One region of the Brevibacillus sp. DP1.3A genome, then DNA from elsewhere that is predicted to be linked to it. Evidence: riboswitches for the same ligand, from Rfam matches in the RefSeq annotation. Region 1 holds a riboswitch; each other region holds the start of a gene.
What was found. A riboswitch is a leader RNA that binds a small molecule or an ion and turns the genes downstream of it on or off. The one in region 1 is predicted to bind cyclic di-GMP.
Positions count from the first base shown of each region.

Region 2: linked by a shared signal. The riboswitch ahead of ggt (gamma-glutamyltransferase) and the one ahead of HP399_RS25535 (GNAT family N-acetyltransferase) in region 1 are both predicted to bind cyclic di-GMP.
Region 3: linked by a shared signal. The riboswitch ahead of HP399_RS02190 (methyl-accepting chemotaxis protein) and the one ahead of HP399_RS25535 (GNAT family N-acetyltransferase) in region 1 are both predicted to bind cyclic di-GMP.
Region 4: linked by a shared signal. The riboswitch ahead of HP399_RS08995 (benzaldehyde dehydrogenase) and the one ahead of HP399_RS25535 (GNAT family N-acetyltransferase) in region 1 are both predicted to bind cyclic di-GMP.

Region 1 is NZ_CP085876.1:5,563,756-5,566,882, forward strand. It holds gene HP399_RS25525 (Crp/Fnr family transcriptional regulator) at 1-178, shown strand, start outside; gene HP399_RS25530 (peroxiredoxin-like family protein) at 263-925, shown strand; cyclic di-GMP riboswitch class I at 1,099-1,182, shown strand; gene HP399_RS25535 (GNAT family N-acetyltransferase) at 1,373-1,927, shown strand; gene HP399_RS25540 (methyl-accepting chemotaxis protein) at 1,920-3,127, shown strand, end outside.
Region 2 is NZ_CP085876.1:488,154-491,280, forward strand. It holds gene ggt (gamma-glutamyltransferase) at 64-1,782, opposite strand; cyclic di-GMP riboswitch class I at 1,964-2,052, opposite strand; gene HP399_RS02605 (SET domain-containing protein) at 2,302-2,919, shown strand; gene HP399_RS02610 (glutamine--tRNA ligase/YqeY domain fusion protein) at 2,999-3,127, shown strand, end outside.
Region 3 is NZ_CP085876.1:398,018-401,144, forward strand. It holds gene HP399_RS02185 (formate--tetrahydrofolate ligase) at 1-1,323, shown strand, start outside; cyclic di-GMP riboswitch class I at 1,462-1,562, shown strand; gene HP399_RS02190 (methyl-accepting chemotaxis protein) at 1,635-3,127, shown strand, end outside.
Region 4 is NZ_CP085876.1:1,947,532-1,950,658, forward strand. It holds gene HP399_RS08985 (hypothetical protein) at 1-91, shown strand, start outside; gene HP399_RS08990 (methyl-accepting chemotaxis protein) at 116-1,060, shown strand; cyclic di-GMP riboswitch class I at 1,238-1,323, shown strand; gene HP399_RS08995 (benzaldehyde dehydrogenase) at 1,408-2,865, shown strand; gene HP399_RS09000 (methyl-accepting chemotaxis protein) at 2,896-3,127, shown strand, end outside.

The sequences.
Region 1 (3,127 bases):
CAGTTCTGCGTTTCTACAAATTGAGTTACCTCTTTCCCATCAAGAGCTCGCCCATTTTGTCGGGGCATCCAGGGAAGCTGTGACGGTAGCATTACGTGCTTTAGCAAGAGAAGAACTAATTCAAACAGGCTTTAAAACCATTTCCATTCATCGGGACAACATTTTAAAGAAGATGTAATCCAGTTTACATCTTTCCCTCTAAAAGAAAGATATCGTAAAGCTATGGCTTCTACTATTCTTTCGAAAAAGAGGGGAACGACATATGGATAAACCACATTTTCAGAGCCTGCGCGAAGAGCTAGATTATACAACCATTCAAATAGCAGACTTCCTCACTCGTGAAGTAACAGATTCATTTACAAGATCAATCGAGGAGCTGAGGATCTCTGGACAGGCAAAGGGCTTACCGATTGGTTCGATGGCGCCTGATTTCACATTGAACGATCACACTGGCAAGACCATTACCTTGTCGGAAGAAATCGTAAAAGGTCCCATCGTCCTCACGTTTTTCCGTGGATCATGGTGCCCCTACTGCAATTTGGAACTGCAAGCATACCAAAAACAGATCGATACGATAACCTCTCTGGGTGCCCAATTGTTTGCCATTAGCCCACAATCTCCTGCACACTCTCTTACTATGCAAGAGAAAAACGGACTGAGCTTTCCCGTGTTATGCGATACCAATAACCAGGTAGCAGAAAAATATAAACTCAGATTCAGACTGCCTGATTCTTTACAGGATACCTACCGATCATTGGATATTGATCTCAAGCATTTTAATAGTGACGATTCTTGGACGCTCCCCATTCCTGCTACTTATATCCTCGACAACCAGAGCGTAATCCGGTTAGCATGCTTAGATCCAGATTACAAAAAGCGAATGGAGCCAACCGAAGTTTTAGACATTCTGCGTAACCTAACCTAACGCCTATATAACGAAGAACCAGTTGATACCACAACTGGTTTTTTGTACGTCTAAGCTTTATAAACAATTAGTTTCTTTTCCCTACCAAAACTTGACAAAGATATATCTTTTGGCTTATATTTTGCATGATTATATCTAGCAAAATTCGACACATTTTTACAAGTTTTGCTAAAAAATGCAAAAGGCAAAGTCATCGAAAGGTGGCGACGCAAAACCACGGGTCTACAGTCTTTGACCATGATAGCCGGGTTGCCATCATCTTGAGACCATTTTTTTGATGTTGGTAGCTTCGGTTGTTCCATTTCGATGGAACGGCCTTTTTTTGTGTTTCGTTTTTTGAAAGGAGGATGAAAGCACTTTCATTTTCGTAACGGATGGAAAAACATAACTTTTGAGACGTCAAACATACACAACACGGTAATCAGAAAATGATGGAGTGGACAAGTTATGTACAAACAAGTAGAAACCGTACAAGAGTTAGCAAAATTTCATGAAATCAAAGAAACAGTATGGACAAGCATGGGCTTCGAGATGGAGTACGCGAAAGAAGGCTCCGCACAATTCCTCTTAATTGCCGAAGACGGTGAAGCAGGTGGAACATTTGAAATGACGCCCTTTTCCAAATCAAATGCTTATATGAAAGCACTTTTTCAGGATGTTGTTACAGAAGATATGAAAGTAATGGAGGTAGACAGTCTTGCTGTTTTGCCGAAATACCGTGGACAACTAGGGCAAAAAGGAATTTGCTTGATGATAGATTACGCTGAAAAGCATGATTATACCCACGCAATTGGGGTAGCAGATCCGACTTTTTTTTCGTTCATTAACAAGAAGTATCAAGTAAAAGCGACTCAAACCAAAGATATCGTCTTTTACAAAGGGGCCGATGCCATTCCGACCCTGTTTCATCTAAAAGATGTCTATGACAATAAGCACGATCCGAAATATTCCTGGTACAATTCGTCGTCATCCAACCAAGTAAAAGTCGAGGTAGGTGGGTAACATGGATAACATTGATAACATTGATCTATTGAGAAGAAGAAACAATTGGGTCGTAATCGTATTCGCAAGTATTATTACGGTTGTTCAGGTCTTAAACCTTTTTCTAGGCGTATCGTACACATTCGTTTTCACGATACTGGGTATTTTGTATGGCGTGCTGGCACCTTTTACTTACATCTCCAATCGCCCGAGCTTCCGTGAAAAAGCAGCGCCCTTCATGAAGTTTTTCAACTTCGCCGTAATCGGGATCTTCATGTTCATCGTAGTTGGACTAGACCCGCATATGATCAATATCATGACCATTATGTTCTTTGTAGCAGTCATGGGGATTTATCAAGACCGACTCATCAATATTTTGACGATTGTATCGACATTGGGTATTGTCTCTTACTACTTCCTGACACAGAGAGAAACGATTTTCCATTCGACTAACAATCTTGATCTGATGTACTTCCTGCTTACCTTCTGCTTCGTCTCTGTCACGAGCATGATGCATGCTGTATTCAATAACAAGCTGCAAGAGGAAAGTGAGCAACAAAAGCAAGAAGCGATTGCCTCGAAGGAATCGTTGCAACGTGTTCTGGATCAAATCAATGAATCACTCACCTCTATGCAAGACTATCAAGAGAATTTGAACCAGGTGACGGACGGCGTGAATGTTCGCGCAGTCGAAACCGTCGCTTCCCTGCAAGACATTATGGAGTCCTTTACGGTCCAGACCAGCAACACGGACGAGCTGCGTCGGGAAATGAGCTCGACGAATCTGCAAGTTGAGGATATGACTCGCTCTGTTACAGAGATGCATGAGTACGTAGAATCGACCAAAGAAGCCACTAGCGAGAGCGGCAAACGCATTGGCAACATCGGCAATGACTTTGAACGATTCATCACGGACATCCAAGGTACGAACCAACTGATTCAAGAGCTCAATAAAGAAACCGAATCGATTGGGAAAATCATTCAAACCATTTCCGAGATTTCTGCACAAACCAATCTGTTGGCACTCAATGCCACGATTGAAGCGTCTCGCGCAGGCGAACACGGCCGAGGATTTGCTGTCGTAGCAGATGAAGTACGCAAGCTGGCTGAATCCTCCAAGCTATCCTCTGAGTCGATCTCGAGCCTGCTGATGACCATTCGCAAAAAAATGAAGCTGGTATCGGATATGATTTCCGAGTCACAGACTTCTTTTGAGAAAAA
Region 2 (3,127 bases), 1.5 Mb from region 1:
TGAAAAGCCGTTGCCACAAGGAAATATAGACTGCTGAGATTGTCTCAGCAGTCTGACAAAATATTAATATCCCATTGCTGCGCCTTCACCGCGAGGGTCAGCACCGCCAAATTTTACATTAGTTTGCGGGTCAATCAGAATTGCGCCGGACTGTCCCATCGTATCGGTATAGGCTGCTTCCAGCTTTTCGACTGGATGCCCACGCTTAATTAACTCGTCCAGGACTTCTTGAGGGATGCGGCTTTCCACCTTGAGATTGTTGGAATCAGATCCCCAGTTGCGTCCATGCAGCCATCTTGGCGCTTCGATTGCGTCTTGCACGCTGAAACCAAAGTCGATGATACGCGTGACGAGAGCGGCTTGCGTTTGCGGCTGTCCTTCTCCCCCTTGTGTTCCGTAGAGAAGATAAGGCTTGTCCCCTTTAAAGAGCATAGCTGGGTTAATGGTGTGGAAGGTGCGTTTTCCTGGTTCCAAGTGATTGATGTGTTTGGAATCCAAAGAGAAATAGCTTCCGCGGTTTTGCAAAAGGATGCCCGTATCTTTCGCTACGATGCCGGAACCCCAGTCAAAATAGTGACTTTGAATGATGGACACGGCATTTCCATCTTTGTCAACGATCCCGAACCAGGTTGTATCGCCTTTTGGATCAAGCGGTTCTACGGATTTGGCGGCTTGCTTCATATCAATGCGCGCAGCTAAATCTTTCCCGTGCTGCTTGGACAATAGCTCATCCACAGGGATATCCACAAAGGCAGGGTCAGTCAGCCATTTGTCGCGGTCAGCAAAAGATTGTTTGGTAGCTTCCACAATCGTGTGATAGTAATCGGGTGTTCCTTCACCCATGCTCTTGAGGTCAAAATTGTTCAAAACATTAAGAATAGAGAGCGAAGCCATGCCTTGGGAGTTAGGCGGAACGTTGTACGCTGTATAACCGCGGTAGTCTACCGAAATCGGATCTGCCCAAGTGGAGGTGTGCTTCTCAAAATCTTTCAACGTGAGCAATCCGCCGTTGGCTTGCATGTCTGCTACGATTTTTTTAGCAACTTCTCCTTTATAAAAACCGTCAGCGCCTTTTTTCGCAATGATTCGCAAAGTATTGGCAAGATCCTTTTGTTTTAGGATTTCGCCTGCTGCATAGGGATCGCCGTTGGGCTTCAGGAATGTTTTACGGAATCCATCAAAACGTTGAAGATTCTTCAAGGCATTGTCAGTTGGATCTGTCGCGTATTTCGTCCAATATACTTGGTTGGGGGAGACTGGATATCCGTTCTCGGCGTATCCAATAGCAGGCTCCAGCAGTCTGTTCCATTGAAGCTTACTCTTGCCCATGCTTTTATGGGCATAGTTGTACGCCTCCCACCAGCCGGAGACGACACCAGGGACAGTGTTTGCCGATTCATAACCGCGGGACGGGATTTTTTCGTAGCCTTTGTTTTTGTAATAGTCGATGGTTGCTTTTTCGCCTGCACGACCACTGCCGTTCAGCGCCTTCAGCTCTTTTGTTTTGGCATTGTAGATGAGCCAGAAGTTATCTCCACCAATGGTTGTGTAATGAGGATAGACGACAGCTAATGTGGAAGCGGCTGTAATAGCAGCATCTACTGCATTTCCACCGTCTTCCAATGTCTTCAGGGCCGCAGCCGTAGCCAGATAGTGAGGAGTCGTCACCATTGCGTTCGGTGACATCGATGTTGGACGGTTAGCAGCTTGTGCTCCAGAGAACGTTGATAGCCCGATGACAGCAGTCAGCGCGACGGTCGAGAGTTTCTTCCAGAATGACATTCCTATGAAACCTCCTTCATGATGAATAGAATAATAATTCATTAAACCGGCTATCCGCTGTTGCCTCACCTCCTTTAAAAACTAAAAATACACAAACATACAAAAATAGACAAAAATAGACATTATGAGCGCAAAAAAAGACCAATGATATAGGATCATTGGTCTCGTCCTACATCAATACTTCGGTAGCTGGCAAGCGTGTCCGCTGTTGCGGAGGTAGCCCCTGTAGCTTTGCGTCGCCGGATTTCCCCGGGTATGCCGTTTCGATATCAATGGATGAAGTAGAAAATTGACACATATACTGATTCGATCGTTGTGGGAAAATGTTCCTAAAACTCCGTTTGCCAATAATATAGACTATTTACCATTTGTGGTAAATAAGAAAAAATATTTTAATCCAGAAAAATAGTGAGAAATGTTATGGGGAAGGTTGTTTTTCGCAGACATTCACACACCTCCTGGGGCAAAACTGCTTATGATGATAAAAAGGCACATTCGCCAAGGAGTGAAACAAAGACCATGATGCATCCCGATACAGAATTGCGCTATATCAACGATGAGATCGGGTACGGTGTGTTTGCGACAAAGTTTATCCCAAAAGGAACGATTGTATGGGCACAGGATAATTTGGACCAGGTATTGGACCCTGTATTTGTGGAAAGACTTGACTCATTACGAAAACAGGACGTGCAAAAATACTCCTTTAAGAACCAGTTCGGAAAGTACATTCTTTGTTGGGATAAGGCAAGGTACGTGAACCACAGCTTTCATGCGAATTGTGTGCCGACCATGTATGATCTGGAATTGGCTGCACGGGATGTTTTGCCGGGTGAAGAGTTGACTGATGATTATGGGACGTTGAATCTGGATGAACCTTTTGATTGTTTGCCCGAGTCCGACACGGACCGCTCCCGCGTAATGCCCGATGACTTGCTTCGGTATTACCCGCAGTGGGATCGGATTGCTGCGGAAGCATTCCAACGTTTCAATCATGTTGAACAGCCTTTGCTGCATCTGATTTCCCCGAAGCATCTCGAAACGATTCGTGGGATCACGGAGCAGCGCTTAGCCATTGATTCTGTCATTCATCTGTATTGCAGGTCACAATGGCAAACGAGGCAGCAATGGAAGACGTGAGCGGGTCGGTCAACGACCCGATTTTGTTGAACTCTGAGTAGAGAATCAGTATTATGGAATGTAAAGGTGAAGTGAAAGGTTGATTTCATTGGAAAACAAGGTAGCGGCATCCAATTTTATCCGCAATATCATGATTGATGACTTGCAAGAGGGCAAAGTAAAGGAAATCATTACCCGCTTTCCCCCAGAACCGAACGGGTATCTTCAT
Region 3 (3,127 bases), 1.4 Mb from region 1:
CAAATTCTCCCGGCTGATGAAATTAACCTGCATTTTACAGGGGACATTCATGCGATTACAGCTGCTCATAACTTGTTGGCAGCGATGATCGACAATCATATTTTCCATGGCAATTCGCGTGGGCTCAATCCAAAGAAAATCGTCTGGAAACGGGCAATGGACATGAACGACCGCGCACTGCGTAACATCGTTGTTGGTCTGGGTGACGGCAATGGAATGACGCGTGAGGATGGCTTCATGATTACGACCGCGTCGGAAATCATGGCGATTTTATGCTTGAGTGAGAATCTAACAGACTTGCGCGAGCGGTTGAACCATATCATTATTGGCTACGATTTTGATGATCAGCCAGTACGGGCAGAAGAAATCAACGCGGTCGATGCGATGTGCGTTCTCTTGAAGGAAGCGATCAAGCCCAATCTCGTACAGACAATCGAGGGAACTCCGGTCATTATTCACGGCGGGCCTTTTGCCAATATCGCGCATGGGTGCAGCAGCGTGATTGGAACCAAGACGGCCTTGAAACTGGCGGATTACGTCGTAACAGAGGCGGGCTTTGGTGCGGATCTGGGAGCAGAGAAGTTTTTTGACATCAAGTGTAGAAAAGCAGGCCTGACTCCATCGGCTGCTGTCGTGGTCATTACGGTTCGTTCGTTGAAATACAACGGCGGGGTAAAAGTACCTGACCTCGCAGTGGAGAATTTGTCTGCTCTGGAAAAAGGCTTCGAAAACGTCAAGCGCCATCTGGAAAACCTGCAGAAGTTCGGTGTGCCAGCAGTGGTGGCCATCAATCATTTTGCGACGGATACCCAAGCAGAGGTCGATGCTGTAATTGCGCTGTGTCAAGCGGCCGGAGCCGAAGCGGCGCTGTCCAAAGTATGGGCAGAAGGAGGAGCAGGCGGTGTTGAGCTGGCAGAAAAAGTGACCCGTGCAGCAGAGCGTCCTTCATCCTTCCGATTCTTGTATGAAGAAGACCTCAGCATAAAAGACAAGATTGAGACAGTCGTGAAAGAAGTATACCGTGGATCAGGGGTTGTCTTTTCGCCGCTTGCATTGAAAACGATGCAAAAGGTAGAAGAAATGGGCATGTCCCATCTGCCTGTGTGCATGGCGAAAACACCGTACTCCTTTACGGATCGCGCTGATCTGTTGGGGGCACCTGTTGACTTCACGATTCAAGTGAGCGAAGTGCGCATATCAGCAGGAGCTGGTTTTATCGTCGCACTGACCGGAAGCTTGGTTACGATGCCAGGCCTCCCGAAAAAGCCGGCTGCGGAATCGTTATATGTAGACGAGGATGGGCAAGTGATCGGATTAAGCTAATCAAAAAAGTTTGACAAAAAGCTGACAACTGTAAAAGGTTGTCAGCTTTTTTTCCATTTCGAGGTTTATTGGCGGAAAGTTATGGGAAATGAAAGGTGAGATTAAAAAAATATGGACCTTAATTGAAAAAACAACAAGGAATGACAAAGGCAAACCTGCTGAAAGGCAGGGACGCAAAGCCACGGGTCTAAGGACGGAAGTCAAATGACTTTCGCAGCTAGGACAGCCGGGTTGCCATACCGTAGTCATGATGGACTGTCGGTGGGCAGTCTTTTTTTTGTTGAAAAAAGAGAAGGGAGAAGTGATTCGGTATGAAAAATAGTTTGAAGAATAAGCTAATTATCGTTTTGTGCCTGCTGTTGGTTATTAGTTTGGGTACGGTTTGCGGTGCAAGCTATTGGAGTGCTTCCAATCTTTTAGCAGACAGTCTGGACAAAGAAGCTGAGTTGTCAGCTAGCAATCTCTCGATTCGTATCGATGGTTTCTTTCAAGAAAAAATTGAGATTGTAAGTACGATCGGAGGGTTGATGTCGGCTGATCAAAATGTCGAATTCGACCTGAAACTCATTCAAGAAGCCCAAAAGAAAAACCCCGAGTTTGAGACGTTCTTCTTTTCGCATGACTTAAGTGGTAAGAAAGTGATCAATTTCATGGGAGAAGTGACCGACATCTCGGATCGTCCGCATATTAAGGAAGCTAGTAAAGGGGAAGGGAAGGTTGTTGTCTCCGAGCCAGTCATTTCGAAGCGGACAGGGAATAACATCGTGACCCTTGTCGTTCCATTGATGAAGGACAATCGTCAATACGGTTATATCGGTTCTACTATTCCTATCAATGAAATCCAAAAAAAGGTGTCCGAGGAGAAATTTGGAGAATTTGGCTACGCCTTTTTAGTAAGCAAAACAGGAACATTTATTTATCATCCGAATAGCGAGTACATTCTGAAGGAATCGATTCTCGACTTGGGGATTCTTGAGCTTCAGACTGCTTTCGAAGATATCAAGCAAGGGAATCATGGAATCGCCCAATATATATACGAGAATACAGAGCGATTTGCTTCCTATTCTCCTACCAGTTTGAACTGGGGCGTATACATCACTGCACCTGTAGCGGAGCTGCATGCGCCTGTCGATCAACTGTCAGTCCGATTGATGGTTATTTCCCTCATCGTGTTGGCAATTGGGGTTGTCCTCGTTTATTTCTTAGCTGTACGCATGGTGAAACCAATTGAGCGTCTGAATCACGCAGTAAATGTAGTGGCGCAGGGGAACTTGAGAGAGACCGTAACGGTTGATGGAAAAGACGAGATTGCCGTTCTGTCCCGTGACTTTAACCAGACCGTATCGCACTTGAAAAATTTGATCGAAGACGTATCTCTGTCATCTGATCAAGTACAGCAGTTTAGTCAGGAAGTATCCGAAGGCATTAAACAAGCGACGGAAAACATCAACCAAATCGGTTTGTCTATTGCACAGATTTCTGAGGGAGCAGAGGCGCAAGCCACCAGTTCGCAGGATGTCGCGTTGTCTATGAATGACATGGCAGCAGGCATCGTGAAAATCGCGGAGACGTCTGCATATGTTTCAGAGGCTGCCCAGATAGCAACAGAGCAGGCAGAACAAGGAACTGCTGTGGTAGAGCAGGCAGTTCTCCAGATGGGAAGCATTGGCGAGGGAACATCGAAGGCGACAGTAGCCATCGAGCAGCTCAACAATCGTTCCAAAGAAATCGAAGGCATTCTCGATACGATCAGTCAGTTGACCTCGCAAATCAATCTGCTTGCCTTGAACGCTTCGATTGAGGC
Region 4 (3,127 bases), 3.0 Mb from region 1:
CTATTATTTCTTGGAAAACTTGCTGAGCTTGGCGAACCAACATCCGGGAATAATCGAGTCCCGCGTATATAGCCGCCGAGGTGACAATTGATGGGTACAAAGGAGAGAGAAGCGGATGTTTTGGAAAAAAGACAAAGGCCTAGCAGAAAAAGAGACAGCAGCGACGACAGTGGCAACTCCCACAACCACAATGGCAGGACAGCAAGACGCTTGGAAACATGAGCTTCGCGGTATTTACGAACAGATGGGTGCGATTCTCACGTCGAACCAAGCGATGAACGCCGAATCCGAGCAAACGGTGCGATTGGTGACGAGGATGAAGCGTGTCGTAGATAATATCCAGGTCATTAACGAGCGGGATGATGAATCTGCGAGTCAACTGTCGGATCGAGGAGAGCGCTTGACGGACATCTGTAAACAATCGGTAGCGCGTGCAGATGAAGGTAAGAAGGCGATGACGGACGTTGTGGAAGTCATGAGCCTGCTCGACAAAGAATCGGTCCATACGTCCAAGTCCATGAGCCGCTTGGAAGAGCGCTCTTCGGAAATTACGAGCATCGTCAAGGTGATCAGCGACATTGCCAATCAGACCAACCTTCTCGCTTTGAATGCAGCGATAGAAGCGGCACGTGCGGGTGAACAAGGCCGAGGCTTTGCTGTAGTAGCGGATGAAGTACGGAAGCTGGCCGAGATGACAGCGAACTCGACCAAGACAATTGCAGAATTGATCGGCAAGATTCAGGAAGAAACAAAAGAAGCGTTGTCCAACAGTGAAAAAAGCAGCAGTGCGATCAAAAATGGACTTTCTATCAGCAAGGATGCTGCGGAGAAGACGGATCAGATCGTGAACGCTTTCCAGGCACTGAACGTCGAAGTGTCAGGTGTGATGGAAATCATCGCGCACCAAAAGCGATTTGCTGACGATGTGTCCCAACAGGTAAGTGATGCGAAGGGCTTGCTGGAAGAGCTGAATGAAGGCTTGACCAAGCATGTGAGGGACGCAAACGCGGTAGAGCAAATGCTCGCGACGAGCGTAAAGGATGTCAAAAAGATATTGTGATCATAAGGAAGAAGAATCAGGAGTCCGTATCCCAAGAGATGCGGACTTTTTGGTATTTGTTCAATTTGGTTCACTAAAATTTTACATTTTTCTGTTTGACTATTAGGAATTGAGTACTATAATCAAAGTAAGATTCTCCATAACTTTCCTTTTTTCGACAAAATCATACCAGCATTCGCTATGAATGGGCAAACCCATTGAAAATTGGGGACGCAAAGCCACGGGCCTAATGTACACGTTACGATGGCAGCCGGGTTGCCGACTAGCAGTGTATTTTGCTGTTTTAGTTTTACGGCTCCTTTCATGCGAAGGGGCCTATTTACTTTACAAAAGGGAGAGGTTAAAGCATGTCAATCCTTCAAACACTGGACAAGCAGTACATCAATGGGGAGTGGCGCGACGGACTTGGCGCAAAGACATTGCAAGATATCAACCCTTATAACGGGGAAGTCATTGCAGAATTCAAAATGGCAAATTTGGAGGATATCGATGCGGCTTACAAAGCGGCAGCCGACGCGAAAAAAGAGTGGGATGAAGTGAATGCCTATACCAAATCCCGAATGTTGGAGCGTGCTGTTCACTATATCGAAGAGAATGAAGAAGAAATCATTCAGATTATCATTCGTGAATTAGGTGGAACCCGATTGAAGGCATTTTTTGAAATCGGGCTTGTGAAGGATATTATTCGCGAGGCGGCTACGTTCCCGGTACGCATGGAAGGAAAAATTCTTCCTTCTCCCGTAGACGGAAAAGAAAATCGCTTGTATCGGATTCCCGCAGGAGTTGTCGGCGTCATCAGTCCGTTCAACTTCCCGTTCTATCTGTCGATGAAGTCCGTAGCGCCAGCTCTTGGCGCGGGCAACGGCGTCGTCCTCAAACCACATGAGCACACGCCAATCACGGGTGGGACTCTCATAGCGAAAATTTTTGAAGATGTAGGTCTGCCAAAAGGCTTGATCAACGTCGTTGTGACGGATATTGCTGAAATTGGCGATGGTTTTGTCTCCCATCCGATTCCGCGCATCCTTTCGTTTACAGGCTCTAGCCAAGTAGGAAGCCATATCGCGCAAGTGGCAGCGAAGCATTTCAAAAAGGCGATTTTGGAGCTGGGCGGCAATAGTGCACTGATTGTTTTGGAGGATGCGGATCTCCAGTATGCCGTCAATGCAGCGGTATTCAGCCGCTTTACTCACCAAGGTCAGATTTGCATGTCGGCTAACCGGGTTCTGGTTCACCAAGCTGTATACGATAAATTCCTCGATCTGTATGTGGAAAAAGTATCTGGACTCAAGGTAGGCGACCCAAATGATCCTGACACGGTAATCGGTCCACTCATCAATCAACGGCAAGTCACCAACCTGATGGCAACGATCGATGAGGCGATACGCGAAGGAGCCGTTCCTGCACTGAAAGGGGAAGTAAAGGGCAACGTGGTCGAGCCGATCGTTTTGACAGGAGTGACCACAGACATGTCGATTGCATCCAAAGAGCTGTTTGGTCCGGCTGTTTGCATCATGTCGTTTGCATCCGAGGAAGAAGCGATTCGCATGGCGAACGAGACCCCATTTGGATTGTCCGGGGCGATTCATACACGCGATCTGGAGAGAGGTGCCCAGATGGCCAAACGAATGGAGACCGGCATGATTCACATCAACGATGGAACGATCAATGACGAACCAATCGTGGCGTTTGGTGGTGAAAAGCACTCCGGGTTGGGACGTTTGAATGGCCAATGGAGTTTAGAAGAGTTCACTACGCTGAAATGGATTTCGGTTCAACACAAAAAGCGCCAATTTCCGTACTAATGCCAGCAAAATATAGAGGTGAAGAGGGTCATGAACGGTTACGTGGAATGGAACGAAACAGAAGCTTCCGAAAAGGGGAAAAACGCAGAACTGCTCGAGGCGTTCATCAAGGTTGCCCCTTATTTAAATGTTTTACTCACCGATGACATTACCATTGGGGTCTACGACACGGAAAAGTTATTGCGTAATGTGCCTGCCCAAACATTTGCGCTGCAAGTCAAGCCAGGTGATCCACTCCAAGAAGGAGATGTGATCACCAACG